2 regions of the Streptomyces sp. NPDC101181 genome follow, and region 1 is predicted to be linked to the other one. Evidence: riboswitches for the same ligand, from Rfam matches in the RefSeq annotation. Region 1 holds a riboswitch; the other holds the start of a gene.
The links. A riboswitch is a leader RNA that binds a small molecule or an ion and turns the genes downstream of it on or off. The one in region 1 is predicted to bind S-adenosylmethionine.
Positions count from the first base shown of each region.

Region 2: linked by a shared signal. The riboswitch ahead of thrC (threonine synthase) and the one ahead of ACIRRU_RS18145 (aminotransferase class V-fold PLP-dependent enzyme) in region 1 are both predicted to bind S-adenosylmethionine.

Region 1 covers NZ_JBIWOX010000011.1:98,378-113,168, reverse strand. The annotation lists gene ACIRRU_RS18155 (cytochrome bc complex cytochrome b subunit) at 1-1,533, shown strand, start outside; gene trpD (anthranilate phosphoribosyltransferase) at 1,655-2,719, shown strand; SAM riboswitch class IV at 2,814-2,931, shown strand; gene ACIRRU_RS18145 (aminotransferase class V-fold PLP-dependent enzyme) at 3,126-4,505, shown strand; gene ACIRRU_RS18140 (Lrp/AsnC family transcriptional regulator) at 4,571-4,852, opposite strand; gene ACIRRU_RS18135 (rhomboid family intramembrane serine protease) at 4,849-5,601, opposite strand; gene ACIRRU_RS18130 (hypothetical protein) at 5,758-6,000, shown strand; gene ACIRRU_RS18125 (NYN domain-containing protein) at 6,040-7,401, shown strand; gene ACIRRU_RS18120 (NlpC/P60 family protein) at 7,692-8,717, shown strand; gene ACIRRU_RS18115 (NlpC/P60 family protein) at 8,973-10,001, shown strand; gene ACIRRU_RS18110 (hypothetical protein) at 10,058-11,317, shown strand; gene ACIRRU_RS18105 (glycosyltransferase 87 family protein) at 11,293-12,546, opposite strand; gene ACIRRU_RS18100 (glycosyltransferase family 4 protein) at 12,654-13,796, shown strand; gene ACIRRU_RS18095 (AMP-dependent synthetase/ligase) at 13,870-14,791, opposite strand, start outside.
Region 2 covers NZ_JBIWOX010000002.1:167,590-182,380, forward strand. The annotation lists gene ACIRRU_RS04360 (extracellular solute-binding protein) at 1-804, shown strand, start outside; gene ACIRRU_RS04365 (DUF3263 domain-containing protein) at 902-1,240, shown strand; gene otsB (trehalose-phosphatase) at 1,342-2,193, shown strand; gene ACIRRU_RS04375 (trehalose-6-phosphate synthase) at 2,254-3,654, opposite strand; gene ACIRRU_RS04380 (glucosyl-3-phosphoglycerate synthase) at 3,717-4,667, opposite strand; SAM riboswitch class I at 4,821-4,948, shown strand; gene thrC (threonine synthase) at 4,967-6,268, shown strand; gene ACIRRU_RS04390 (MoaD/ThiS family protein) at 6,301-6,579, shown strand; gene ACIRRU_RS04395 (cold-shock protein) at 7,011-7,217, shown strand; gene groL (chaperonin GroEL) at 7,555-9,177, shown strand; gene ACIRRU_RS04405 (keywimysin-related RiPP) at 9,901-10,023, shown strand; gene ACIRRU_RS04410 (asparagine synthase-related protein) at 10,074-12,347, shown strand; gene ACIRRU_RS04415 (lasso peptide biosynthesis PqqD family chaperone) at 12,344-12,595, shown strand; gene ACIRRU_RS04420 (lasso peptide biosynthesis B2 protein) at 12,592-13,176, shown strand; gene ACIRRU_RS04425 (ABC transporter ATP-binding protein) at 13,307-14,791, shown strand, end outside.

The DNA of each region.
Region 1 (14,791 bases):
AAGGCCAACATGCGCAAGATCTTCCCGGACCACTGGTCCTTCATGCTGGGCGAGGTCGCGCTCTACAGCTTCATCATCATCATCCTCACGGGTGTGTACCTGACGCTGTTCTTCCAGCCGAGCATGAACGAGGTCGTCTACCACGGCCCGTACGAGCCCATGCAGGGCATCCGGATGTCGGAGGCCTACGCCTCCACGCTGAAGATCAGCTTCGAGGTCCGCGGCGGTCTGCTCGTGCGGCAGATCCACCACTGGGCCGCGCTGATCTTCCTGGCCGGCATGTTCGTGCACATGATGCGCGTCTTCTTCACGGGCGCCTTCCGCAAGCCGCGCGAGATCAACTGGGTGTTCGGCTTCCTGCTGTTCGTCCTCGGCATGTTCACCGGCTTCACCGGCTACTCCCTCCCGGACGACCTGCTCTCCGGTACGGGTGTCCGCTTCACCCAGGGCGCGATCCTGTCCGTGCCGATCGTCGGTACGTACATCTCGATGTTCCTGTTCGGCGGCGAGTTCCCCGGCCACGACTTCGTGGCCCGGTTCTACTCGATCCACATCCTGCTGCTGCCGGGCATCATGCTCGGCCTGCTGGTGGCCCACCTGATCCTGGTCTTCTACCACAAGCACACGCAGTTCGCGGGTCCCGGCAAGACCAACAAGAACGTCGTCGGCATGCCGCTGCTGCCGGTGTACATGGCTAAGGCCGGGGGCTTCTTCTTCCTGGTCTTCGGCATCATCGCGATCATCTCCGCCATCGCCACGATCAACCCGATCTGGGCGCTCGGCCCCTACCGCCCGGACCAGGTGTCCACCGGCGCCCAGCCCGACTGGTACATGGGCTTCGCCGAGGGTCTGGTCCGTGTGATGCCGGGCTGGGAGATCAGCTACTGGGGCCACACGCTCAACCTGGGCGTGTTCATCCCGCTGGTCCTGTTCGGGCTGGTGCTCTCGCTCCCCGCGGTGTACCCGTTCCTGGAGTCCTGGATCACCGGGGACAAGCGCGAGCACCACATCCTGGACCGCCCGCGCAACGCCCCGACCCGTACGGCTCTGGGCGTCGCCTGGATCACGGCGTACTTCATCGGCCTCATCGGCGGTGGCAACGACCTGTGGGCCACGCACTTCCACCTGTCGATCAACGCCATCTCCTGGTTCGTCCGGATCTTCTTCTTCGTCGGACCGGTCATCGCGTTCATCGTCACCCGGCGGATCTGCCTCGGCCTCCAGCGCCGCGACCGGGACAAGGTGCTGCACGGGCGCGAGACCGGCATCATCAAGCGCCTGCCGCACGGTGAGTTCGTGGAGGTGCACGAGCCGCTCGCCCCCGGGAAGCTGCACACGCTCACCGCCCACGAGCAGTACCAGCCGGTCGAACTGGGCCCCGAGGTCGACGAGAACGGTGTCAAGCGCAAGATCTCCCCGGTCCAGCGGGTGCGCGCCAGGCTCAGCAAGGGCTACTACGGCGAGAGCAGCCAGATCGCCAAGCCCACCGCTCAGGAGTACAAGGAGATCACGGAGGGCCACGGCCACCACTGATCACCTGAGCTGACCGCCACCGCGAGAGCCCCGTCCATTCGATGGACGGGGCTCTTCGCGGTCCGGGTGCTGGATAGGGTGGAGCCATCCTTCTGACCGGCTGTGGACCCTGGAGCGGACCATGAACGTTGTGACCCCGAGCGGCGGCGACAGCGTGGCGGACCGCTCCTGGCCCGGCCTGCTGAACCCCCTGCTGCGCGGCGAGGACCTCAGCTCCGAGGAGACCGCCTGGGCCATGGACCGCATCATGAGCGGGGAGGCGACCGACGCGCAGATCGCCGGGTTCGCCGTGGCCCTGCGGGCCAAGGGCGAGACCGTGGAGGAGGTCACCGGCCTGGTGCGCGCCATGTACGCGCACGCCAACACCATCGAGGTGCCCGGCCGCACCGTCGACATCGTCGGTACCGGCGGCGACCTCGCCAAGACGGTCAACATCTCCACCATGTCCGCGATCGTCATCGCGGGCACCGGCGCCAAGGTCGTCAAGCACGGCAACCGGGCCGCCTCCTCCGCCAGCGGCTCCTCCGACGTGCTGGAGAAGCTCGGCGTCAACCTGGAGCTGACGCCGCGGCGGGTCGTCGAGGTCGCCGAACAGGCGGGCATCACCTTCTGCTTCGCGGTGAAGTTCCACCCGGCCCTGCGCCACGCCGCCAAGGCCCGCAGGGAACTCGGCGCGCAGACCACGTTCAACATCCTGGGCCCCCTCACCAACCCGGCCCAGGTGCGCGCCCAGGCCGTCGGGGTGGCCGACGCCCGGATGGCGCCCATCGTGGCGGGCGTGCTGTCGGACCGGGGCAACTCCGCCCTGGTCTTCCGCGGCGACGACGGACTCGACGAGCTGACCACCACCGCCACCTCCCGGGTCTGGGTGGTCCGGGACGGCGCGGTCCGCGAGGAGCCGTTCGACCCGCGCGACGTCGGGCTGCCGATCGTCCCGGTCGAGGCGCTCCGAGGCGCCGACGCCTCGTACAACGCGGATGTGGCCCGCCGCCTGCTGGACGGCGAGAGCGGCGCGGTGCGGGAGGCGGTGCTGCTCAACGCGGCGGCGGCGCTGGTGGCGCTGGACCCGGGCCCCGGGACGCTGAGCGAACAGCTCGCCGCGAAGATCACGGTGGCGGCCGCGTCCATCGACTCCGGGGCGGCCAAGCGGGCGCTGGAGCGGTGGGTGGCCGCCAGCAACGCCTGAGGGAGGCCGCCGCGGGCGCGGTGCGACGCGGGGCGCGGTCCGGATGCCGGACCGCGCCTTGCGTGTGCGCACACGTATGGCAAGATGCTGCGCAGGTCATGAGTGACAGCGACTACGGCCCCGGCCCGCTGTCCGGCAACCCTCCGTCCGTGGCGGGGTGCCCCGGGTGAAGACCAGGCCGCAGGCAGCGAGGTCTGCGGCAAGCGCGGGCCCCTCGGCATCCAGCGGATGCCAGCCCCCGGGGTCCTGGTCCCTAGGGAGTCTTCTGTGAGCAAGCGAATGCGCTAGGGCCTGTCGTCAGACTGCCGACCGCCCTTATTCCGCGCACCCTCTTCTTCCTTCCCCCTTCGCGCCGCCGCGCGTCCGCCGGCGCGGGGATTTCGCCTGCCTGTTACGGGAGTTCACCATGTCTGTCCCCACCGCTGCCCTCGACTCGTCGGTCTGTGCCCCGCTGCCCGTCCTGGGCCAGGACGTCACCGTTCCGCTCGTCACCGGCGGGGAGGTCACCTACGCCGCGCTCGACTACGCCGCCAGCGCCCCCGCCCTCCAGCGGGTCTGGGACGACGTCGCCGCGTACGCCCCGTACTACGGCAGCGTCCACCGCGGGGCGGGCTACCTCTCGCAGCTCTCCACCGACCTCTTCGAGAACAGCCGCCGCACGGTCGCGGAGTTCCTCGGCTGCCGCGCCGACGACCAGGTCGTCTTCACCCGCTCCACCACCGACTCCCTCAACCTGCTGGCCGCCGCCCTCCCTGCGGACTGCCAGGTGTTCGTCTACGAGACCGAGCACCACGCCTCGCTGCTGCCCTGGCGCGACACCCGTGTCACCTACCTCGACGCGCCCCGCACCCCGGGCGCGGCCGTCGAGTCCCTGGAGCGCGCGCTGGCCGCTCGCGACCCCCGGGGCCCCGCCCTGGTCTGCGTCACAGGCGCCTCCAACGTGACCGGCGAGCTGTGGCCGGTGCGGGAACTGGCCGCCGCCGCCCACGCGCACGGAGCCCGGATCGTCCTGGACGCCGCCCAGCTCGCGCCCCACCACCCCGTCGACCTCGCCGCCCTGGACGTCGACTGGGTGGCGTTCTCCGGCCACAAGCTCTACGCGCCGTTCGGCTCCGGGGTGCTGGCCGGGCGCGCCGACTGGCTCCAGGCCGCCGAGCCGTATCTCGCGGGCGGCGGCGCCTCCCGCAAGGTCGCCCGGCGCGCCGACGGGGGCGTCGATGTCGACTGGCACACCACGGCCGCCCGCCACGAGGCCGGTTCGCCCAACGTCATCGGCGTCTACGCCATCGCCTCCGCCTGCAAGGCGCTGACCGAGACGGGCTTCGACCAGCTGGTCGCCCGGGAGCAGCGGCTGGTGTCCCGGGTCCGCCAGGGGCTGGCCGAGGTCCCCGAGGTCCGGGTGCTGTCCCTGTTCGGCGACGACGCGCCCCGGGTCGGCGTCATCTCCTTCGTGGTGAGCGGCTGGAACAGCTCGCACTTCGCCGCCGCCCTCTCCGCAGAGTACGGCATCGGCGTGCGCGACGGCCTCTTCTGCGCCCACCCGCTGGTGCGCACCCTGCTCGGCAGCGACCCGCAGGAGGCGGGGGAGTGCGGCGCCCCGGAGGCCGGGCCGGGCGAGCGGTCGCTGAACGCGATCCGGGTGAGCTTCGGGGCGGGTACGCCGGACGAGCACATCGACCGGTTCCTGGGCGCGGTCGCCGAGCTGGTCCGCGAGGGCGCCCGGTGGCGCTACCGCACCGAGGACGGCCGCTGCGTCCCGGACCGCGGCGAGGCCCCGCAGGTCTGAGGGCCGCGCACACCGGCCGGCCGGGGACGGGCGCGAGGCCCCTCCCCGGCCGGGGTGCGCCGGAGCTACGCGTCGAGGCCGATGGCGAACGCGGCTTCCAGGTCGTGCTGGGAGTAGGTCCGGAACGCCACGTGGGTGTCGGTGCCCTCGACGCCCGGGATCTTGCTGATCCGGCCGGGGATGATGTCGGCGAGGTCGTCGTGACGGGCGACCCGGACCATGGCGATCAGGTCGTAGGTACCGGTGACGGAGAAGACCTCGCTGACGCTGTCCAGCGCCGCGATGGCCTCGGCGATCTCCGGAATCCGGTCCACGCTGGTCTTGATGAGCACGATCGCGGTGATCACGGCTGGCTGTCTCCCTCGGTGGCCGTGGCTGGAGTCCTCACTCTAGTCCTCCGCCCGTACCGCACCCACGCGTAGAGGAACCCCGCCGCGAACCCCGCCACGTGCGCCAGGTAGGCCACCCCCGGCCCGGCCTCCGCGCCCTGGGCCGCCGCCCACTGGAGGGCGAACCAGAAGACCAGCACGATCCAGGCCGGGAAGCGCAGCGGCAGGAAGAACAGGAACGGGAACAGGCTGGTGACCCGGGCCCGGGGGAAGAGGCGGAGGAACGCTCCGAGCACGGCGGAGATCGCTCCGGACGCGCCGACCAGCGTCTGTTCGGAGTCCGCGTGCACCGCCGCGTAACAGACCAGCGCCGCGTAGCCGCAGCCGACGTAGAACAGGGCGAACGGGATCCGGCCCATGCGCTCCTCGGCCATCGCGCCGAACACGTACAGGAACAGCAGGTTCCCCAGCAGGTGCAGCCAGCTGCCGTGCACGAACAGCGCGGTGAACGGCGTCGTCAGCGCGTGCGCCGAGCCCTCCCACAGCTCCGCGGGGATCACCCCCCACCGCTCGAAGTACCCGGCCTGCGCGGCGAGCAGCGCGTCCTCGGTGCGGTAGGAGGCGCTGAACCCGGAGAGCGGGCTGATCAGGAAGATCACCACGCACAGGGCGATCAGCCCGTACGTGACCGGGGCGCCGCCCGACGTCACCGCGCTCCGCACCCTCCCCGCCGCCGTCCGCCAGTCGGTCCGCCGCCCATCGGTCATGCACAGAGCATGACGTACCGGTGGAGAAGCGGACGGAGCGCCTCGCCGTGCCGGTGCCCGTACGCGAGGCCGTAGGGTTGCGCCAGGACTTCCGCAGTTCGACGGCGCACCGCGAGTTCCCTGACGTAGGAACAGACGACGAAAGAGGACGCAACGATGACGACGGTCCCCCTGCCGACGGATTCGACCCGCTGGCGCTGCACGCTGTGCGGCAACCTCACGCGCTTCGACGTGACCCGTTCCTCCAAGGTCGTGGAGTACGTCCACCTCGACCTGGCCGGTGAGTCGAGTGTCGAGGAGCGGGAGGTGGTCAGTGAGACCATCGAGTCCGTCCGCTGTCGTTGGTGCAACGCCGCGGACCAGATCGAACTGGTGGCCAGGCCGGGCGCCGCTTCCTGAGGGAGCGCGCCCATCGACATGTCAATGAGGTGACGGACGGTGGACCAGCCGACCAGCGGCGCCGAGTCGGCCGACGCGGCCGACAGCGGTGCCGAGGCGCTCGACCGTCCGCTGCCCGAAGGCGTGAGGCGGCGGGTCGTCGCCTTGGTCTCCGACGCCTTCGGCGGGCTGACCGTCGCCGAACTCCCCGCCCAGCTGCGGCAGTACGCCCGGTTCACCCCGACTCGGCGGGCCAAGTTCGCCGGGAACGCGATGGCCGCCGCGCTGGAGAGCGACGCCCTCTTCCGGCAGCGGATCGGTGAGCGGCTGGGCCTGACGCAGCCGGAGCTGGCCGGTGCGCTGGAGGCGGGCGCGCCGCCCGCCGCCGCCGACCCCCTCGACGTGGCCGCCGCCGCGTACGTGCTGCGCCCCGCGGGCTGGGCCAAGCTCGTCGACGCGGCGGGCGAGGAGGTCCAGCGCGCCGACGCCGAACGGGTGGACCAGGAGACCCGGCGCGAGCTGGAGCAGCTGCGCGAGGAGCTGGAGCGGGCGCGGGCCCACACCCGGACCGAGACCGAACGGCTGCGCACCGAGCTGGAGGCGGCCCGCAAGGAGACCGACGCGCTCCACCGCAAGCTGCGCAGCGCCCAGAGCGAGGTCAAGCGCGGGGAGGCCGCCCTGCGCCGCCAGGCCGCCGAGGCGGAGGCCCAGCGGGCCGACGCGGCCGCCCAGCTCTCCGCCGCCGAGAGCGAGTCGCGGCGGCTCAAGGGGCGGATGGGGGAGGCGGAGTCCGCCCTGGAGGCGAGCCGCCGGGCCGCCCGCGAGGGCCGCTCGGTGGAGGACATGCGGCTGCGGCTGCTGCTGGACACCGTGCTGGACGCGGCGGCGGGGCTGCGGCGGGAGCTGGCCCTGCCCCCGGCGACGACACGCCCCGCGGAGACCGTGGACGCGGTGGCCCCGGGCCGGATGTCGCCCAAGGACATCGCCGCGCGGGCCCTTTCGGAGACGGACCCGGCCCTGCTGGACCAGCTGCTGGCGCTGCCGCAGGCCCACCTCATCGTGGACGGCTACAACGTCACCAAGACCGGCTATCCCCAGATGCCGCTGGAGAAGCAGCGGTTGCGGCTGCTGGGCGGCCTCTCCATGCTGGCCGCGCAGTCCGGCGCCGAGGTGACCTGCGTCTTCGACGGCGCCGAACTGGCCGCGCCGGTGCTGCTCGCGCCGCCGCGCGGGGTGCGGGTGCTGTTCAGCAAGGCGGGGGTCACGGCGGACGAGCTGATCCGCCAACTGGCCCGCGCCGAACCGCCCGGACGGCCCGTCGTGGTGGTCTCCACGGACCGCGAGGTGGCGGACGGGGTGGCCAAGGCCGGGGCCCGGCCGGTCGCGTCCGTCATGCTCCTGAAGCGGCTTTCGCGTGCCTGAGGAAAGTTGTTCGACATGTGTGGCATGTCGGTTTCTTGGGGACGTACCGTCAAGTCGCCGCTACACGCGGTGGAGTGAGAGTAAAGAAGTTCCTGGTGTGACGAGAAAAATCCTGTGAGGATTTGAACTGATCACAAGAGGGTCACTAAGGTCAGGCCTCGAACCTTCGCGCGGTTGATCACCCACCCGGGGTGACGGCGAAGGAACCGCCGCATCCGTGAGTTGTACGGAGCCGGGGATGGCTTCCCCCCTTGCCCGGTAGGCGGCTGAGGAAGAAGGAGCTCGCCTTCGTGGCGTCCCACCGTCGTCCCAAGCAGCCGAGCCGCGCCCGCGTGACCGTGCTCACCGCGACCGCCGCCGCTGCCGTGGCCCTGACCTCCCAGGCCGCCCACGCCGACCCCAAGCCGAGCAAGGACGAGGTCAAGGCGAAGGTCGACAAGCTCTACCACGAGGCCGAGGCGGCCACCGAGAAGTACAACGGGGCCAAGGAGCAGCAGGACGAGCTGAAGAAGCAGGTCGACGCGCTCCAGGACAAGGTCGCCCGCGGCCAGGGCGAGCTCAACGCCCTGCGCAGCGAGCTGGGTTCCATCGCCACCGCGCAGTACCGCTCCGGCGGCATCGACCCGTCGGTCGCCCTCTTCCTCGCCTCGGACCCGGACAGCTTCCTCGACCAGGCCTCCGCGCTCGACCAGCTGACGGTCAAGCAGACGGAGTCGCTCCAGAAGATCCAGGCCAAGCAGCGCACCCTCGCCCAGCAGCGCAAGGAGGCCCAGGACAAGCTCGGCGACCTCGCCGACGTCCGCGAGGCGCTCGGCGAGAACAAGAAGAAGTACCAGGCCAAGCTCGCCGACGCGCAGCGCCTCCTGAACTCCCTGACCGCCGCCGAGCGGGCCAAGATCCAGGAGGAGGAGAACCGTGCCAGCCGCGCCTCCACCGAGCGGGTAGAGCTGGGCAACGAGGCCCCCGCGACGGGCCGCGGCGCCGCCGCCCTGGCCGCCGCCGCCACCCAGATCGGCAAGCCGTACGTCTCCGGCGGCTCCGGCCCCAACTCCTACGACTGCTCCGGGCTGACCCAGTGGGCTTTCGCCCAGGCCGGTGTCTCCATCACCCGGACCACCTACACCCAGCAGCACGACGGCACGCGCCTCGGCCGCAGCCAGCTCAAGCCCGGCGACCTGGTCTTCTTCAACGGCCTGTCGCACGTCGGCTTCTACGCGGGCAACAACCAGATCCTGCACGCCCCGAAGCCCGGCACCGTCGTCCGCTACGAGTCGATGGACTACATGGGCACCTTCCAGTTCGGCGTCCGCGTCTGACGCCACGGCACACCCGAACGAGGGAATCGCCGTACCCCGCACCACCACCCCGCCCCGCCGGAGACCCGAGGTCACCGGCGGGGCGGTGGCGTTCGGCGCCCTGCGGCGCCCCGCTCCGCCACCGGCGCGGTCTTTGGCCGGTGCGTAGTCGTCCGATTACTGTCTGGCTGCTCGCAGCTCCCGGACGTCGGTCCGCCCGCCCTGGGCGGCAGGGGCTGCGCACGACCGCGTCAGCGGAGGGGAGTGCGGCTACCTGTGGTGTCCCATCGACGTTCCACACAGTCCGGCCGGGGCCGGGGCGTTCGCGTCACAGTCGTCTCGGCGGCCGCCGCCACCGCGGCCGCGACGCTGACCGGCGCCCCGGCGAGCGCCGACCCCCAGGAGACCCGGGAGAGCGCCAAGGCCGCCGTCGACCGGCTCCACGAGGAGGCCGAGCGCGCCACCGAGCGGTTCAACGCGGCCGGGGAGCGGGTGGACCGGCTGCGCCGCGAGGCCGACCGGGCCCAGGACGCCACGGCCCGGGGCCAGCAGCGGGTCAACCTGATGCGCGACGAACTGGGCGCGATGGCGGGCGCCCAGTACCGCACCGGGACCGTCGACCCGGCCCTCGCGCTGCTGCTCTCCTCCGACCCGGACAGCTATCTGGACCGGGCCGCCGCCCTGGACCGGGCCGGGGCCCGCCAGGCCCTCACCCTGGACCGGCTCCGGCAGGCCCAGCGCAAGGTCGCCCAGACCCGCGCCGAGGCCACCCGCGCCCTGGCCGGCCTGGAGCGCGACCGGGCCGCCGTGACCCGCCACAAGCGCACCGTCGAGGCCAAGCTGCGCCAGGCCCGGCAGCTGCTGAACTCCCTGCCGCCCGCGGAGCGCGCCGCGTTCGACCGCGCCTCCCGCTCCGGCCGCGACGGCGCACCCGACCTCTCCGGCACCGCCCCCGGCTCGTCCCGGGCCAGGTCCGCCGTCGCCGCCGTCGGCCAGGCGCTCGGCAGACCCTACGTGTGGGGGGCCAACGGGCCCTCCGGATTCGACTGCTCCGGACTCATGCAGTGGGCCTACGCCCAGGCCGGGGTGAGCCTGCCCCGCACCTCGCAGGCCCAGCGGTACGCGGGGCGCATGGTGCCGCTCTCCCAGGCGCAGCCGGGCGACCTGGTCGCCTACCGGGCGGACGCCAGCCACATCGGCATGTACGTCGGCAACGGCCAGGTCATCCACGCCCCCTACCCGGGCGCCCCGGTCCGCTACGACCCGGTCGGCATGATGCCGGTCTCCTCGGTCACCCGGATCTGACGCTTCCCGGCCACCGGACCGGGCCGCCGCCCGCCGGTGACCGTACGATCGGCAGGGTGGCCGTACGCAGACCTGATGCGCGGCGGGGCAGCCCCCGCGGACGGCGGCGAGCGGCCGGGACCGTGCTCGCCGCCCTGCTGACCGCGTCCGCCTGCACCACCGCCCCCCGGGACAACAGCGCCTCGCTCACCGCCCGGGAGATCACCGCCGTGCTGGACGGCCGGGCCGACGCCGTCCTGGCCCGCGACCCGGCGGGCTACCTCGCCTCCCTCGCCCCGGCCGCCGAGAAGCTGCGGGCCGACCAGCGCAGCGAACTGGCCAACCTCGCCGACGTCCCCCTGAAGTCCTGGACGTACGAGGTGAAGGACATCGGCGAGCAGGACGGCGGCTGGGCCACCGCGGAGGTCGAGCTGCGCTACCGGATCGAGGGCTACGACTCCGCCCCGGTCGCCACCCGCCGGACCCTGGAGCTGATGCGCGAGGGCGAGCGCTGGTACATCACCGCCGACCGGCCCGCCAAGGGCTCCGCCGGGCAGCTGTGGCAGCAGGGGGACGTGACGGTCGTGGAAGGCGACCACAGCATCGTCCTGGGCGTCGGACGGGGCGAGGAGGAGCTGCGCCGGATCGCCGACACCGTGGACCTCGCGGTCCCCGCCGTCTCGGACGCCTGGCCCCGGCCCTGGACGCGCCGGGTGGTGGTGCTCGTCCCGGACACCGTGCGCGGCATGGCCAGGCTGCTGGGCTCGCCGGAGGCCAGCTACCGGGGCATAGCCGCCGTCACCACCGGTGAGGTCGGTGGCACCGGCGAGCGCCCCGCCATCGCCGACCGGGTGATCGTCAACCCGGAGGCGTACGCCGGACTGGAGAGCTTCGGGCAGCGGACCGTCCTCACCCACGAGACGACCCATGTCGCCACCCGGACCAGCACCTCGACCGCCACCCCCGTCTGGCTCTCCGAGGGCTTCGCCGACTGGGCCGCCTACCGGGGCGAGGACCGCGCGGCCGAGACCCTCGCCCCCGAGCTGACCAGCGCCGTCCGCGCCGGAGAGGCGCCCCAAGAGCTCCCCGCCGACCCGGACTTCGGCTTCGACGGCGACCCCGCCGAGCTCGCGCGGGCCTACGAGGGCGGCTGGCTGGCCTGCGAGCTGATCGCCGAGCGCTGGGGCCGGGAGAAGCTGATCGCCTTCTACGAGGCCGTGGGGGCGCACCAGGGGCGGAAGGGGGCGGTGGAGAAGGCGGCGGACGCGGTGCTCGGCACCACCCTGGAGCAGCTCACCGCCGACTGGCGCGCCTACCTCGCGACCCGGCTCGGCTGACCGCCCCGGACCGGGCCCGCCGCCTCCTCGCCCCGCCCGTCCGGCACCGTCGACCGCCACAGCCGGACCCCGGCGAGAAGCGCGGCCGCCACCAGCAGCCCGTTGCGGACGAAGAGCAGGGTCAGGCCCCACAGGTCGCTCGCCACCACATGGCCGAAGCCGACCGGGAACTCCAGCAGGGTCACCCCCGCCGCCACCAGCACCAACGCCGCGGGCAGCCCCATCACCGTCCCCCGGAAGACCAGGCACACCGCCGCCAGGCCGACCAGCCACACCACGTACTGCGGGCTGATCACCCGGCTGGTGACGGTGAACAGCAGGACCGCCGTGAACGCGGCCTCGGCCGGGGTGCGCACCGAGAAAGTCCGCGCCCGCAGCCGCCACAGCACCAGCCAGCCCAGCGCCAGTACGCCCAGCCCCAGCGCCACCCCCGACACCGCCCCCACCCCCGGCCCGGTGAACTCCAGCGAGCCGTAGCGCAGCTCCACCCGCCCCTCCCAGCCGAAGTGCCGCGCCACATGCAGCACCAGCGCCCCCAGCGACTCGATCTCGGTGCCCCGGTCGCGCTGGAAGGTCAGGAACGCGAACGCCCCCGGCATCCACAGCGCGAACGACACCGCCAGACCGGCCGCCGTCAGCGCCGCCGACGACCAGGCAGCCCAGGTCGGCCGCCCCTTGCGCACCCCGACCAGCAACAGCGCCGGCCACCCCTTCAGCAGCGCCCCGAGCGCGGTCAGCGCCCCCAGCGCCCGCGGCCTGCGGACCCCCGCCAGCAGCGCCGCCACCGCCACCGCCGTCACCATCAGGTCGTAACGGGCGTAGACGGTGGGCCCCAGCAGGGGCACCCCCGCGATCCACACCCACGCCCCCGCCGTCCGCGCCCCCGGCCGCCGCCCGGCGTACAGCAGCAGACCGAGCACCAGCGCGTCGCAGAGCAGCACCAGCACGAAGAACGCCGTCGCATACTCCCAGAACGGCAGCAGGGCCGGGGCGAGCATCGCCAGGGCGGCGCCGGGCGGGTACTGCCAGGTGACGTCGTCCAGCGGATACGTGCCCGCCCGCAGCACCTCGTACCAGCCCCGGTAGATCACCGACACGTCCACCGTGACGTCCGGGCCCGGCACCGTGACCACCCCGGACACGCACAGCAGCAGCCACGCCCGGCTCAGCGCCCACACCGCGTACGGCCAGGGTTCGCGGCCCAGGGCTCCGGTTCCTCGTCCCGTCATCGCCGCCCCGTCCTCGCCCGCCGCCACCCGCGGTGTCCGGCCGCCCATGATGCCGCCGACGGAGGGCGTCGCCGGTGAAGCGCGGCCGTTGGGTACTGTCAGCCGCGATGGACAAGACGCTGATCGTGACCAACGACTTCCCGCCCCGCCCCGGCGGCATCCAGGCGTTCCTGCACAACATGGCGCTGCGCCTGGACCCCGACCGGGTCGTCGTCTACGCCTCCACCTGGAAGCGGAGCGCCGAGGGGGTGGCGGCCACCGCCGCCTTCGACGCCGAGCAGCCCTTCACCGTGGTCCGGGACCACACGACGATGCTGCTGCCGACCCCCCGCGTCACCCGCCGGGCCACCGCCCTGCTGCGGGAACACGGGTGCTCCTCCGTCTGGTTCGGCGCGGCGGCCCCGCTCGGGCTGATGGCCCCGGCGCTGCGCCGCGCGGGCGCCCGCCGCCTGGTGGCCACCACCCACGGGCACGAGGCCGGGTGGGCCCAGCTGCCCGCCTCCCGGCAACTGCTGCGCCGGATCGGCGAGGGCACGGACACGGTCACCTATCTCGGTGAGTACACCCGCTCCCGGATCGCGGCCGCCCTCACCCCCGACGCCGCCGGCCGGATGGTCCAACTGCCGCCCGGCGTCGACGAGAAGACCTTCCACCCCGGCTCCGGCGGCGACCGCGTCCGCTCCCGGCTGGGACTGTCCGACCGCCCGGTGGTCGTCTGTGTCTCGCGCCTGGTGCCCCGCAAGGGCCAGGACACGCTGATCCTGGCCATGCCCGCGATCCTCGCGCGCGTCCCGGACGCGGTGCTCCTGATCGTCGGCGGCGGACCGTACGCCAAGGACCTCGGGCGCCTCGCGGCGGAGACCGGGGTCGAGGACTCGGTGCGGTTCACCGGCCCGGTGCCCTGGGCGGAGCTGCCCGCGCACTACGGGGCCGGGGACGTCTTCGCGATGCCGTGCCGGACCCGGCGCGGCGGGCTCGACGTGGAGGGCCTGGGCATCGTCTACCTGGAGGCGTCCGCGACCGGACTGCCCGTGGTGGCCGGTGACTCGGGCGGCGCCCCGGACGCGGTGCTGGACGGCGGGACCGGGTGGGTGGTCCGCGGCGGCAGCGCCGAGGAGTCGGCGGACCGGATCGTCACGCTGCTCGGGGACGCGGAGCTGCGGCGGCGGATGGGGGAGCGGGGCCGGGCCTGGGTCGAGGAGAAGTGGCGCTGGGACCTGCTGGCCGAGAAGCTGAAGACCCTGCTCTGAGCACCCGCTCGCGCACAGGACGAGGGCCCGCACCGCCGACGGGTGCGGGCCCTCCTCGTCCCGTGTACGCCGCTCAGGCGCGGTAGATCGACTCCACCTCGTCCGCGAAGTCCTTGGCGACCACGTTCCGCTTCAGCTTCAGCGACGGGGTGATGTGGCCCGCCTCCTCGGTGAACTGGGCGGGCAGGATACGGAACTTGCGTACGGACTCCGCCTTGGAGACCGCCGCGTTCCCGTCGTCCACCGCCCGCTGGACCTCGGCCAGCAGCTCCGGGTCCTCCCGCAGCGAGAGCGCCGTCGAGCCGACCGGTTTGCCGTGCTCCTCGGCCCAGCGTCCGAGGAACTCCTCGTCCAGGGTGACCAGCGCGCCGACGAACGGGCGGCCGTCGCCGACGACCATGCACTCGGCGACCAGCGCGTGCGCGCGGATACGGTCCTCGATCACCGCGGGCGCGACGTTCTTGCCGCCCGCCGTGACGATGATCTCCTTCTTGCGCCCGGTGATCGCGAGGTAGCCGTCCTCGTCCAGGGTGCCGATGTCCCCGGTGTGGAACCAGCCGTCGGCGAGGGCCTCGGCGGAGGCCGACTCGTTGTTCCAGTACCCGGTGAACAGGTGCTCGCCGTGCAGCAGCACCTCGCCGTCGTCCGCGATCCGCACCACCGAGCCGGGCAGTGGCTGGCCGACCGTGCCGATCTTCTGCCGGTCCCACGGGTTGAAGGCGGTGGCCGCGCAGGACTCGGTCAGGCCGTACCCCTCCAGGACGGTGAAGCCGATGCCCCGGTAGAAGTGGCCGAGCCGCTCGCCCAGCGGGGCGCCGCCGGAGATCGCGTGCTCGCCGCGGCCGCCGAGCACCGCGCGCAGCTTCCCGAAGACCAGCTTGTCGAACAGCCTGTGCCTGAGCCGCAGGCCCAGCGAGGGGCCGCCCGGGGTGCCGAGCGCCCGGCTGTAGGCGATCGCCGTGTCGGCGGCCCGGTCGAAGATCCTGCCCTTGCCG
Region 2 (14,791 bases), on a different contig from region 1:
AACGAGAAGCTCTTCGGCCAGGCGGGTCTGGACGCCCCCGAGACCTGGGACGACATCGCGGCCGACGCCGCCGCGCTCAAGGCGAAGGGCGTCGAATACCCCTTCGCCCTGCCGCTCGGCCAGGAGGAGGCGCAGGCCGAGACCCTGATGTGGCTGCTCAGCGGTGGCGGCGGCTACACCGACGAGGTCGGCGCGTACGACATCGACTCGACCGCGAACATCAACACCTTCCGCTGGCTGCGGGACAACCTGGTCGGCAAGGGCCTCACCGGCCCCGTCGCCCCGGGCAAGCTCGACCGGGCCAAGGCCTTCGAGGCGTTCACCGCGGGTGACGTCGGCATGCTCAACGGCCACCCGACGCTGATGGACGAGGCCGAGGCCAAGGGCATCAAGGTCGGCATGGTGCCGCTGCCCGGTGCCGACGGGCCCGCCGAGGGCTCCATGGGCGTCGCCGACTGGATGATGGGCTTCAAGGCGAACGGTCACCGCAAGGAGATCGGGAAGTTCCTCGACTACGCGTACTCCGACGAGAACGTCCTCACCTTCGCCGACGAGTACGACCTGCTCCCGGTCACCGGCACGGCCTCCGCGGCGATGGAGTCGGACAAGAAGCACCAGAAGCTGACCGAGTTCCTGGCGGCCCTGCCGAACTCCACGCTGCCCCCGTTCGGCAAGACCTCCTGGGCCACCGTGAGCGACACGGTCAAGAAGAGGATCGGCGAGGCGGTCGAGCCGGGCAGCAACCCCGAGAGCGTGCTCGGCGGGATATCCACGGAGGCGAGGCAGGCGGAGGCCGCCGAGTAGGACCGGCAGCCGGTGCCGACAGCAGCCGGTGCCGGTGGCCGCTGGCCGGTGCCGGTAGCCGGTGCCGGTGTCGGAGGCGGGCGTTAGGTTGGCTGGCATGACCGCTCCCGACCCCGCCGCCGACCCCGCGCCCGACCCTGATCCCGCCCCCGGTGCCGACCGCGTCGAGGACGCCGCCCGCGGCGAGCGTGACGAACGCGTCGAGCGTCCCGGGGGCCTCTCCGCACGGAGCCGGGCGGTGCTCGCCCTGGAGCGGCGGCCCTGGGCGGGGCCGGGTGCGAAGGAGCGGGCGATCCGCGAGGAGCTGGGGATCTCGCCGGTCCGCTACTACCAGCTGCTGAACGCGCTCATCGAGGACGAGCGGGCGCTGCGGGAGGACCCGGTCACGGTGAACCGCCTGCGCGGGCTGCGGCACACCCGGCGGGGCAGACGCTGAGCGGCCGCCCTCGACCGCGGCGCGCGGAGCCCGCGCCGGGGCGTTCCCCGGTCGCCCGAGGGGCCTGGGCCGTCGGGAGCGCGCCCCGCTAGGCTCGACCCATGGGCAGTCACGCGGAAGACCTTCCGACCCCGACCACCCCGGCAGGCCGCGAGGGGCTCAGCGCCGTCCTCGCCCGCCCCGACCGCGCGGTCGTCGCGCTCGACTTCGACGGCACGCTCGCCGACATCGTCCCGGACCCCGAGCAGGCCCGCGCCCACCCCGGCGCGGTGAGCGCGCTCGCCGCGCTCGCGCCCAAGGTCGCCGCCATCGCGGTGATCACCGGCCGCCCGGCGGGTGTCGCCGTGCGCCACGGCGGCTTCGCGGACGTCCCCGGCCTGGAGCGCCTCGTCGTCCTCGGGCACTACGGTGCCGAGCGCTGGGACGCGGTGACGGGCACCGTCCACGCTCCCGCCCCGCACCCGGGTATCCACGCCGTGCGTGCCGAACTCCCGGGCGTGCTGGACGAGTTCGGTGCCTGGCACGGCACCTGGATCGAGGAGAAGGGGCAGGCCGTCGCCGTCCACACCCGGCGTGCCGAGGACCCGCAGGCGGCCTTCGAGTCGCTGCGCGGCCCCCTCGGCGAACTGGCCGCCCGGCACGGGCTGATCGTCGAACCGGGCCGCCTGGTGCTGGAGTTGCGCCCGCCCGGCATGGACAAGGGCGTCGCGCTCGCGGAGTACGTCGCCGAGCTGGACGCCGGGTCCGTGGTGTACGCGGGCGACGACCTCGGGGACCTCGCCGCGTTCGCCGCGGTGGAGAAGCTGCGCACCGGGGGAGAGGGCGGTATCCCCGGCCTGCTGGTGTGCAGTGGCAGCGGCGAGGTGCCCGAACTGGCCGAGCGGGCGGACCTGTTGGTGCCGGGCCCGGCCGCGGTGGTGGACTTCCTGGCGGCACTGGCGGACCGCCTGTAGCCGCCGGATGCCCGGCCCCGGCGGACCGCCCGGAGTGACCGGGTGCCCGGCCCCGGCCGCCTACCCCTGCCGCAGCGCCTCCAGCTGGTCGAGGAACCACTGCTGCGGCGGGAGCGCGGTCGCCGCCTCGGCCAGGCGCTTCGTGCGGCCCGACCGCTCGTCGCCGCTCATCGTCAGGGCCTCGTGCAGCGCCTCGGCGGTGCCCGTCACGTCGTACGGGTTCACCACGATCGCGTCCTCGCCCAGCTCCTCGTAGGCCCCCGCCTCCCGCGACAGCACCAGCGCGCAGCCCTGGTCGGAGACGACCGGGACCTCCTTGGCGACCAGGTTCATACCGTCGCGGATCGGGTTGACCAGGGCCACGTCCGCCAGCCGGTAGGCGGCGAGCGAGCGGGCGAAGTCGTCCTTCACGTGGAGGACGACCGGCGTCCAGCTCTCCGTCCCGTACGCCCCGTTGATCTCCGTGGCCAGCGTCTGCACGGCCGCCGTGTAGTCGCGGTAGACGGCGAGGTCTTGGCGGGAGGGGTAGGCGAAGGCGACGTGGACGACGCGCTCGCGCCACTCGGGGCGGGTCTCCAGCAGCGTGCGGTACGCGTGCAGGCCGCGCACGATGTTCTTGGACAGCTCGGTGCGGTCCACCCGGACGACGGTTTTGCGGCCCTCGCCGATCTGCTCCCGCAGCGACACCATCCGCTGCTCCACGTCCGGCTCCTGCGAGCGCCGCCGCAGGAAGTCCGCGTCGGCCCCCAGCCCGTGCACCCCGATCCTGGTCCGGCCGGTGCCGCCGAGGATCTCCGTGCAGCAGCCGATGAACGCGTCCGCCCAGCGCCGGGTCAGGAACGCGGCCCGGTCCGCGCCGAGGATGCCGCGCAGCAACTGCTCCGCGATGTCGTCGGGGAGCAGCCGGAAGTAGTCGACGGGCGCCCACGGGGTGTGCGAGAAATGGCCGATCCGCAGGTCCGGGCGCAGCTCGCGGAGCATCCCGGGGACCAGGGCCAGGTGGTAGTCCTGCACCAGGACCGCCGCCTCCGGCCCCGCCTCCTCGGCCAGCGCCTCGGCGAAGGCCCGGTTGTACGCCTCGTAGGAGGCCCACTGCCGGCGGAACTCCGCGTCGAAGACCGGCTCCACGGGCGTCTGGTAGAGCAGGTGGTGGACGAACCAGAGCACGGAGTTGGCGATGCCGTTGTAGGCGTCGGCGTGCGTTCCGGCGTCGATGTCCAGCATCCGCACGCCCGGCTCGCCGACCCCGCGCCGCACCGCCTCGCGGTCGCCGTCGCCGAGGGCGGCGCAGACCCACAGCTTGTCGTCGACGGCGCTCAGCCCGGAGACGAGACCGCCGCCGCCGCGCTTGGCGTCGAGTGTCCCGTCCTCACCCAGGGTGTACGTGATGGGGCCGCGGTTGGACGCGACGAGGACCTGGGCGGTGGACGGGCCGGTGTTTTCGGCGTGCTCGGTGACCATGAGCGGAACCTAGCCCGTGAGGGAAGCCGCCAAACGCGCGTGCCGGGGACCGGTGAGCGTCCTCACGCGGCGTGGCGTGCCGCGTACTCCGCGATCTCCCGCATCGGCGGCCGCTCCTCGGTGTCCACCGCGTGGGTACGGGGCACGAAGCCGCCCTCGCCACGTTCGAACTGGGTCAGCGCGGGCCGCACCAGATGGCCCCGGGACAGCCGGAGCTGGGCGGTGCGGTAGATCGCCGCCGCCATCCGGCCCAGCGCCTGCCCGTCCTGGTGGCGGTGGACGCGTACGCCGACGTCGACCTGGCCCATCGCGTCCAGGCCCACGGTGTGCAGCGCGTCCACCAGCAGCCCCAGCTCCACCCCGTAACCGACCGGGAACGGCAGCCGCTCCAGCAGCGAGCGCCGCACCGCGTACTCCCCGCCCAGCGGCTGCACGAACCCGGCCAGCAGCGGCCAGTGCAGATTGAGCAGCGGCCGCGCCACCAGCTCGGTCACCCGGCCGCCCTGCCCCGCGCTGTCCCCGAGCGGACGGTCGTACATCGCCTTCACGAACTGCACGGACGGGTCGGTGAGCAGTGGTCCGACCGTGCCCGAGACGAAGTCCGCGGAGAAGTCCTTGAGGTCGGCGTCGACGAAGCAGACGATCTCGCCGCTGGTCACCAGGAGTGACCGCCACAGCACCTCGCCCTTGCCGGGCAGGGCCGGGATCCGCGGCAGGATCGCGTCCCGGTGGACCACCCGGGCGCCCGCCGCGGCGGCGACGGCGGCGGTGGCGTCGGTGGAGCCGGAGTCGATCACGACCAGCTCGTCGACCAGCCGGACCCGCTCCATAAGCTCGCGCCGGATGGTCTCCACGATCGCCCCGACCGTCGCCTCCTCGTTCAGCGCGGGCAGCACCACGCTCACCGACGAGCGGTGCGGGTCGGCGGCCCGGACCTCGGTGAGGCGGGTCAGCGGGCGGTCGGCGGACGACCAGGAACGCCTGGTCAGCCAGCGTTCCACCTCTTCCAGCACGGTCGGCTCTCCCTGGGTGTGATCCATCTCGCGGTTCGGACGGCTGTCTCGACGGTGGGGTGCTTCGGTTACAGTCTTGAACAACGCGGATGACCGCCGCATGTCGGGGTCGGAGCGCACATAAACGCCCGGATCGAAGATCCGGTGCCACAGAGCTCATCCAGAGGGACTGAGGGAACGGCCCGTTGAAGTCCCGGCAACCCTCCTGCCGACCGCGAGGTCACGGTGGGGAAGGTGCCAATTCCGTCTCGTGGCGAAACGCGTCGCGAGGAAGATGAGGAGAAAGGGCCTCCGCCATCATGGCTGTTCAGACCGTCGCAGGAACCTCCGCTTCCGCCGCCCCGACAGTCGACCTCGGTCCCGCCGCGGCACTCTCCTGCCGCGAGTGCGGCGAGCGTTTCGCGCTCGGCCCGCTCTTCGCCTGCGCCTCCTGTTTCGGGCCGCTGGAAGTGGCCTACGACCTGCCCGCCGGTGACCCGGAGGAGCTGCGCAGGCGCATCGAGGCCGGTCCGGACAACATCTGGCGCTACGCCCCGCTGCTGCCGGTCCCGGCCGACGTCGCGGAGAAGCCCAACCTGAACCCCGGCTTCACCAAGCTGGTCAGGGCCGACAACCTCGCCCGCGAGCTGGGCGTCACCGGCGGCCTGTACGTGAAGGACGACTCCGGCAACCCGACGCACTCCTTCAAGGACCGCGTCGTCGCGATCGCCGTCGAGGCGGCCCGCGCCTTCGGTTTCACCACGCTCTCCTGCTCCTCCACGGGCAACCTGGCCGGTGCCGTCGGCGCTGCGGCCGCCCGCGCCGGACTGCGCTCGTGCGTGTTCATCCCGCACGACCTGGAGCAGGGCAAGGTCGTCATGGCCGCGGTGTACGGCGGTGAGCTGGTCGGCATCGAGGGCAACTACGACGACGTGAACCGCTTCTGCTCGGAGCTGATCGGTGACCCGCTCGGCGAGGGCTGGGGCTTCGTGAACGTCAACCTCCGCCCGTACTACGGCGAGGGCTCCAAGACCCTGGCGTACGAGATCTGCGAGCAGCTCGGCTGGCGGCTGCCCGACCAGATCGTCATCCCGATCGCCTCCGGCTCCCAGCTGACCAAGATCGACAAGGGGTTCCAGGAGCTGATCAGGCTCGGCCTGGTCGAGGACAGGCCGTACCGGATCTTCGGCGCGCAGGCCGAGGGGTGCTCCCCGGTCGCCGCCGCCTTCAAGGCCGGGCACGACGTCGTACGTCCCCAGAAGCCGAACACCATCGCCAAGTCCCTGGCCATCGGCAACCCCGCGGACGGCCCCTACGTCCTGGACATCGCCCGCCGCACCGGCGGCGCGGTGGACGACGTGGACGACGAGAAGGTCGTCGAGGCGATCAAGCTGCTGGCCCGCACCGAGGGCATCTTCGGTGAGACGGCGGGCGGGGTCACGCTCGGCGTGACGAAGAAGCTGATCGAGGCGGGGGTGATCGACCCCTCGCTCACCACCGTCGTGCTGAACACCGGCGACGGGCTCAAGACGCTCGACGCGGTCGCCCCGACGTCGCAGGCCACGGCGACCATCAAGCCGAGCCTGGACGCGTTCCGCGCCGCCGGTCTCGCCTCCGCCTGACCACCCCGTAACGAAGGAAGAAGGGCACCACCATGAGCGTCAAGGTCCGCATCCCCACCATCCTGCGTACGTACACGGGCGGCCAGGCCGAGGTCACGGCGGAGGGGGCGAAGCTCTCCGAGGTCATCGAGTCCCTGGAGAAGGACCACCCGGGCATCGCCGCCCGCGTCCTGGACGACCAGGGCAAGCTGCGCCGCTTCGTCAACGTCTACGTCAACGACGACGACGTGCGCTTCGAGGGCGGCCTGGACGCGGCCACGCCCGACGGCGCCGGTGTCTCGATCATCCCGGCCGTGGCCGGCGGCTGCTGACCGCCTCCCCGCCCGCGGCCCCCGGCCGCCCGGCCCCTGTTGCCCCCTCCGCGCCACAAGCGGAGGGGGCAATTCTGCATGGTTGAGCGCGGTACAGTTGGGGAACGCCCCTCCGCTGCTCGTGCCGCCCGCATATGAGAACGCGCCCGGCCCCGATAAGAAGCAGCCAAAGTACGTGGACCTCTTGCGGCTTAAGTGCCCTTTGCCTGGCCCGACTTGCCCGTAAATTTCGGCACTCCCGCATATTCGGGCGTTCTTCCGTGCCCGGAATTCTCGTCCGATTGACCTGTTGCAGAGGGCAGTTGGGCGGATACATTCAGCCGCGGTCGACGCGCTACGGCGCCGCGCACCCTCTCCTGTCGGAGGGTGGGTCGCGACCCGGGCCCGCGAAGTGCGGTCCCGTGCAAGGGCCAGTAATAGGGGAGTTGGGCATGGCTCAGGGCACCGTCAAGTGGTTCAACGCGGAGAAGGGGTACGGCTTCATCGCGGTCGACGGTGGTGCGGATGTTTTCGTCCACTACAGCGCGATCCAGATGGACGGGTACCGCACCCTCGAAGAGGGTCAGCGAGTTGAATTCGAGATCTCGCAGGGCCAGAAGGGGCCCCAGGCCGACATGGTCAAGCTCGCCGTCGGCTGAGTTCGGCGCGGTCGTCCGACGACACCACTCACGCACGCAGGGCCCGACCCCGGATCAGGGGATCGGGCCCTGCGCGCGTCCCGGGGCGCGCGGCTTCGCGGGCGGGGCCGCGTGGGGCGCGGGGCGTGGCGGGTACTCCCCGAAGGCGCTTGCACTCTCGGGGGTCGAGTGCTAATCATTGGCGTTAGCACTCTCCAGGTGAGAGTGACAGAACTTGGACCGGGCCGGTGAGGCCCGCAGGCGCGGTGGGGCAAGGAACCACCCCGCAGGCAGGCCGTCCGTCGCGGGCGCCCCTCGGTCCGGAGCAATCCACCCCTGTCCGGGAGGACCACTTCACATGGCCAAGATCATCGCGTTCGACGAGGAGGCACGGCGCGGTCTCGAGCGCGGGATGAACCAGCTCGCCGACGCCGTCAAGGTCACCCTCGGCCCCAAGGGCCGTAACGTCGTCCTCGAGAAGAAGTGGGGCGCGCCCACGATCACCAACGATGGTGTTTCCATCGCCAAGGAGATCGAGCTCGAGGACCCGTACGAGAAGATCGGTGCGGAGCTCGTCAAGGAGGTCGCCAAGAAGACGGACGACGTAGCCGGCGACGGTACGACCACCGCCACCGTTCTCGCCCAGGCGCTCGTCCGCGAGGGCCTGCGCAACGTCGCCGCCGGCGCCAACCCGATGGCCCTCAAGCGAGGCATCGAGAAGGCCGTCGAGGCCGTCTCCGCCGCCCTGCTGGAGCAGGCCAAGGACGTGGAGACCAAGGAGCAGATCGCTTCGACGGCCTCCATCTCCGCCGCCGACACCGAGATCGGCGCGAAGATCGCCGAGGCGATGGACAAGGTCGGCAAGGAAGGCGTCATCACCGTCGAGGAGTCCCAGACCTTCGGTCTGGAGCTGGAGCTCACCGAGGGTATGCGCTTCGACAAGGGCTACATCTCGGCGTACTTCGCCACCGACATGGAGCGTATGGAGGCGTCGCTCGACGACCCGTACATCCTGATCGTCAACTCGAAGGTCGGCAGCGTCAAGGACCTGATCCCGCTGCTGGAGAAGGTCATGCAGTCGGGCAAGCCGCTGCTGATCATCGCCGAGGACGTCGAGGGCGAGGCCCTGTCCACCCTGGTCGTCAACAAGATCAAGGGCACCTTCAAGTCCGTCGCCGTCAAGGCCCCGGGCTTCGGTGACCGCCGCAAGGCCATGCTCGCCGACATCGCCATCCTCACCGGCGGCACCGTGATCTCCGAGGAGGTCGGCCTCAAGCTGGAGAACGCCGGTCTCGACCTGCTCGGCCGCGCCCGCAAGGTCGTCATCACCAAGGACGAGACGACGATCGTCGACGGCGCCGGTGACAGCGAGCAGGTCCAGGGCCGCGTCAACCAGATCCGTGCCGAGATCGAGAACTCCGACTCGGACTACGACCGCGAGAAGCTCCAGGAGCGCCTGGCGAAGCTCGCGGGCGGCGTGGCCGTCATCAAGGCCGGTGCCGCCACCGAGGTGGAGCTGAAGGAGCGCAAGCACCGCATCGAGGACGCGGTGCGCAACGCCAAGGCCGCCGTCGAGGAGGGCATCGTCGCCGGTGGTGGCGTGGCTCTGCTCCAGGCCACGGCCGTCTTCGAGAAGCTCGACCTCACGGGCGACGAGGCGACCGGCGCCAACGCCGTGAAGCTCGCGCTGGAGGCCCCGCTCAAGCAGATCGCCGTCAACGGTGGCCTTGAGGGCGGCGTCGTCGTGGAGAAGGTCCGCAACCTCGCGGTCGGTCACGGTCTCAACGCCGCGACCGGTGAGTACGTCGACATGATCGCCGAGGGCATTCTCGACCCGGCGAAGGTCACGCGCTCCGCCCTCCAGAACGCCGCGTCCATCGCCGCGCTCTTCCTCACCACCGAGGCCGTCATCGCCGACAAGCCCGAGAAGGCCGGCGCGGCCGCCCCGGGTGGCATGCCGGGCGGTGACATGGACTTCTGATCGGCCGCGGAGGCCCCGGTCTCCCGCTCCGCTGATCGATGTTCCGAGCACGTCCCACAGGGGCGGTGCCTCCCACACGGGAGGCGCCGCCCCTGTGGCGTGTCGGCGTGTCCGGACCGGGCTCCGCGGGGGGCTCACGGGCTCGCGGGGAGCAGGCGTACGGCAGATGAGGGCCGGTGCGCTTGTTCGGCATGGCCGAATGGCTACTTGCAGCACCTCGTACCGTAGGCCAACACACGTACGGGCGGTTTCGCCGAAAACCGTGGCGAGTGAGCCGTCCATGCGGTAGGCGCCGACGCGTTCCGTCGGGCTCTGTCGGGTTCCGTCGGTGAAGCGGCGCGCGGCTGGTTCCTCCGCCGCTTCGCCCGCCGCCCGCCCTCCGGGCAGTTCAGTGCCCGGACGCCGTCCTCCGCCCCGGTCATTGGTCCAGTCCACCCGGTGCTGCGGAGTGGTCGATGTGCGACTGCACATGCCGGCCCATGCCGACCGGTCGGTGTCCCGGTCCCCGTCATGGCACCCCACCGCGGCAGCCCGCCTACGGCCCTCGCTGCTCACGGTATCCGGCCAACTTCACACGGTGAGGCGGAATCAGGCTTACCGGTTCCGCAGGGGGACATGATGGCTCTGGTGTTCACCCGGTGAACACCAGTCGCACTCACAACTCCCGTTATGCGAAAGCACGTTGGGCATAACGGTCACCAACTACCCAGAAGGGAACGTCACATGAAGCAGCAGAAGAAGGCGTATGTGAAGCCGTCGATGTTCAAGCAGGGCGGCTTCTCGAAGAAGACCGCGGGCTACTTCGTCGGCTCGTACAAGGAGATCTGGAGCCGGCGGATCGTCTGATCCGCCGACCGGTCGTCCGTGCCCAGTGGGAGAACTTCCGAAAGGTGAACATGCCCGGCCAGTCGCGTGACTACTTCGTCGTCCTGCCGGACAGCGTGGCGGGAGCGGCGGCTGCCGGGCAGCTTCCCCCGCCGGGCCCGACCGTGGGCGACACCCGCACCGTCGCCCACGCCTCGGGCCGGCCCTGGGTCGTCGCCCGCCTCCTGGTCCGCGAGGTCAGCCACGTCGCGCGGGGCGCGGACGCGCTCGTCCTCATCGGCCCGGACCGGGTCCCCGACGCCGTGCTCGCCGGTCTCCTGGAGGGCGCCCGCGGCCGGACCGCGCTGGAACACCGCCTCGCCCGGCTGCCCGGCCTCTACCACGTCATCGCCCGGCTCTCCGGGGAGACCTGGATACGGGGCACGGCCACCGGACTGCGCCGGATCTACCACGCCCGGCACCCGGACGCCGGAACCATCGCCTCCGACCGCCCCGCCGTGCTGGCCCACCTGATCGGCGCCCCGCTGGACGAGGGCGCGCTGGCGCTCCGGCTGCTGGACTTCCTGCCGCACCCGCTGAGCCGTCGCGCGATGTGGCGGGGCGTCCACGAGACCGGTGCCGGACACGGCCTGGCCCTGCCCGCCGCGGCACCGGGCACGGCCGCTGCCCCCGGCCCCACGGAGCACCGCTGGTGGGAGCCGCCCCCCGGCGAACTCTCCCTGGCGGAGGGCGCTCTCAGGCTCCGCGACGCGGTCGCCGCCTCCGTACGGGCCCACGTCGGCGGGCTGGACCGGATCAGCTGCGAACTGTCCGGCGGGATGGACTCCACGGCCCTGACCTTCACCGCTTTGAACCCCACCGCTCGGGGCTCCACCGCTTTGAACCCCACCGCTCGGGCCTCCACCGCCCCGGGCTCCACGGCTCCGGGCTCCACCGCCCCGGGCTCCACCGCCCCGGGCTCCACCGCCCCGGGCTCCACCGCCCCGGGCTCCACCGCCCCGGCGGCGGGCCCGCGGGTGGTGTCCCTGCTGACGGTGACGGCCCGGGACCGCTACGGCGAGGACGAGATGTGGGCGCGGCGGGCGGTGGAGCACGCCCGCGACGGCGAGCTACCGCGCACCGGTAGCGGCGACCGTGACGGCAGCGGCAGCGGCATCGGCAACGCCGGGACCGGCGAAGCCGACGCCCCCGGAGCCGCCGACGCCCCCGGCGAAGCCGACGCTCCCAGAGCTGCCCGGGGCGCGGGAGTCGCCACCGCTCTGGACCATCACCTCGTCCCCGCCGCCGACGTCCCCTACTTCTACGCCGACCTCGCCGCCACCGCCGACGAGTTGAACGACGAACCGCTCCCCGTGGCCCCCGGCCGGGCCCGTGCGCACCTGCTCCTCAGCCGCGCCCGCGCCACCGGCTCCCGCTACCACCTCACCGGCTACGGCGGCGACGAGATCTTCCTCGGCCTGCCCCACGCCTACCAGGACCTCTTCCACGGCAACCCGCTCACCGCCTGGAACCGGCTCAGCGGCCTGCGCCACCAGCTCGGCTGGCCGCTGTTGCCCACGGTCAGGGCCCTGGCGGACCGCCGGACGTTCCCCCGCTGGATCGCCGGAGCCGTCACCCCCGACCCGCAGCCGGTCGCCCGGACCCCGCTCCTGTCGTGGGGCGTGCGCCAGTCGCTGCACCCGTGGCTGACGGACCACGCCCGCGCCGTGATCACCGAGGAGTTCCGGGCCGCCGCCGCGTACGCCGAGCCGATCGACCCGTGGCGCGGGCGGCACGTGGACATCGACGCCGTACGGATGGGGGCGCGGCACTTCCAGGCGATGGAGGACGTCGGCCTGACGATCGGGCTCCCGGTCGCCGCCCCGTTCTACGACGACCGGGTGCTGGAGGCGACCCTCGCCGTACGCCCCGCGGAGCGGCTGACGCCCCAGCGCTACAAGCCGCTGCTGGCCGAGGCGATGCGCGGGGTGGTGCCGGACGCGCTGCTGGCCCGTACGACCAAGGACCACATGTCCTCCGACGAACACCAGGGCCTGCGCGAACACGCCCCGGAACTGGCGGATCTGTGGACGGGCTCCCGGCTCGCCGCACACGGCCTGGTCGACGCCCGGCGGCTGCTCCGACTCGCGGCCGAGCCCTACTCACCGGTGCTGGTGGAGCACTCCATCAGCGCGACGGTGGCCGCGGAGACGTGGCTGCGCACGGCGGAGAACGCCTGGCCGGCCCGGACCCTGAGCTCCGGTCCGACCCCGGCCCCGAGCTCCGGTCCGCCCCCGACACCCGGCCCGACCACGACCCCGACACCCCACCGGACCGCTACCAGGACCAGCGAGGCATCCCCGTGAAGCTGAGAAAAGGCATCGCCGTCACGACGACCGAGTACGGAGGGGTCCTGCTCGACGAGAAGGACGGCAGCTACTGGCAGTTGAACGACACCAGCATGATCGTCGTGGAGACCGTCGGCGCGGGGCAGGAGCCCGCGGCGGCCGTCGAACGGATCGTCGCCGAGTTCGACGTCGGGCGCGCCGAGGCGGAGTCGGACGTGGCTGAGCTGGTCGGGCAGCTGGTCGAGGCGAGGATCCTGCGGCCATGACCACCGAGATGACGATGCCCCGCCGGGGCGCGGGGCCGGGCGGCCTCCGGCTGCGCACGGCGATCGCCGCCGCGTTCGTCCTGGCCCGCTGCAAGCCCGGCCGCCTGCGCCGGGTGCTCACGTGGTGCCGCGGGGGAGCGCGCCCTGCCTCGTACGGGGAGGCGCTGGAGGTGTACGAGGCGGTCGTCGCCACCAGCCGCCGCTGCGCGGGCCGTTACGGGTGTCTGCCGCGCTCGATCGCCGTCGCGCTGGCGTGCCGGATGTCCGGTGTCTGGCCCGACTGGTGCGCGGGCGTCCGGACGGCGCCCCCGTTCGCCCCGCATGCTTGGGTGGAGGCGGGGGGCCGCACGGTCGGGGAGCAGGCGGAACGGGCGGATCTGCGTCCCCTCTTGGTGGTGACGACGGTACGCGAGGGGATGGCGGGTGAGCGCGGTGACGGGGACGACGACGGGTCCGGCGGAGAAGCCGGGGCAGACGGGCCCGGCTGGGCAGACGGGCTCGGCGGAGCGGACGGACGAGGCAGCGCAGGCGGAGGCAGCAGCGCGGACGGCGGGGCACGCCGGGCCGGGCGGGCCGCCTGAGGCCACCGGGACGGGTGGGCCGACCGAGGCCGCCGGGACAGTTCACGGGAAGGGGGCAGCGGGGACTCCCGGGGGCTCCGCCCCGTCCCCCCTTCGGCTCCTCCTCGCCCGGGGCCGCCCGCACCGGGGTGTGCTGCTGTGGGCGGGGCTGCTGTCGCTGACCGGGTCCGGGGCGGGGCTGGCGATGCCGCTGATGGCGAAGCACGCGGTGGACACCTTCGGCGAGGGCCGCTCGCCCGTCGGACCGCTGGTCGTGCTGACCCTGCTCGTGTTCGCCGGGGCGTGCGTCTCCGCGTACGGGAGCTTCCTGATGGCCCGGACGGGGGAGGGGGTCGTGCTCCGTGCCCGGCACCAACTGGTCGCCCGCATCCTGCGGTTGAAGGTGCCGGCGGTGGACCGGCTGACGCCCGGGGATCTCCAGTCACGCGTCACGAGCGATACGACGCTGCTGCGCACGGTGCTGTCCAGCGGGCTCGTCGAGTCGTTCAACAGCGCCCTGATGCTGCTGGGAACGGTCGCGCTGATGGCGTACATGGACCTGACGCTCCTCGGCGTCACCCTCGTCGTGGTCGTCGCCATCGGGGCCGTGACGGCCCTGCTGATGCCGCGCATCCAGCGGGCGCAGCTCAAGGCGCAGGAGGCCGTGGGCGTGATGGGCGCGTCCCTGGACCGGGTGCTCCAGGCCTTCCGCACGGTCAAGGCCAGTGGTGCGGAGGCGCGGGAGACGGCGGCCGTCGCGGAGGCGGCGCGGCACGCGCACGACCGGGGCGTGTCGGTCGCGAAGTGGTCCTCGGTCTCCGACGTCACGATGACGATGTCGGTCCAACTGGCGTTCCTGGCGGTGCTGGGCGTCGGGGGAGCGCGGGTCGCGGCGGGCTCGATGGAGATATCGTCGCTGATCGCGTTCCTGCTCTACCTCTTCTATCTGATGGGGCCGATCGGCGGTCTGGTCGAGGGCTGGACGGGCCTCCAGAGCGGCTTGGCCGCGGTGCGCAGGATCGACGAGGTGGAGTCGCTGCCGGGCGAGCCCGCTGAGCTCTCCGGCGGTCCGGAGGTGTCCGGCGGTCCGGGGGCCTCTGTTGGTGCGGGCGAGGGCGGCGGCCCGCTCGGGGTGACCTTCCGGGACGTGACCTTCGGCTACGGGGACGAGCGCGCCCCGGCCCACCAGGGCGTCACGTTCGACGTCCCGGCGGGCGCGATGGTGGCGCTGGTGGGTCCGTCCGGGGCGGGCAAGTCCACGGTGTTCGGCCTGCTGGAACGGTTCTACGACCACGACGCGGGGACCATCGAGGTGGAGGGCCGGGACATCCGCGACTGGCCGCTGGCCCCGCTGCGGGCCTCGCTCGCGTACGTCGAGCAGGACGCGCCGGTCCTGGCCGGGACGCTCCGGGAGAACCTCCTCTTCGCCGCTCCGGACGCCTCGCGGGAGTCGCTGGCCGAGGCGGTGGCCCGGACCCGGTTGGACGCGCTGGTCGACCGGCTGCCGGACGGCCTGGACACGGCGGTCGGCCACCGGGGCGTGATGCTCTCCGGCGGTGAACGCCAGCGGATCGCGATCGCCCGTGCCCTGCTGCGCCGCCCGCGCCTGCTGCTGCTGGACGAGGTGACCTCGCAG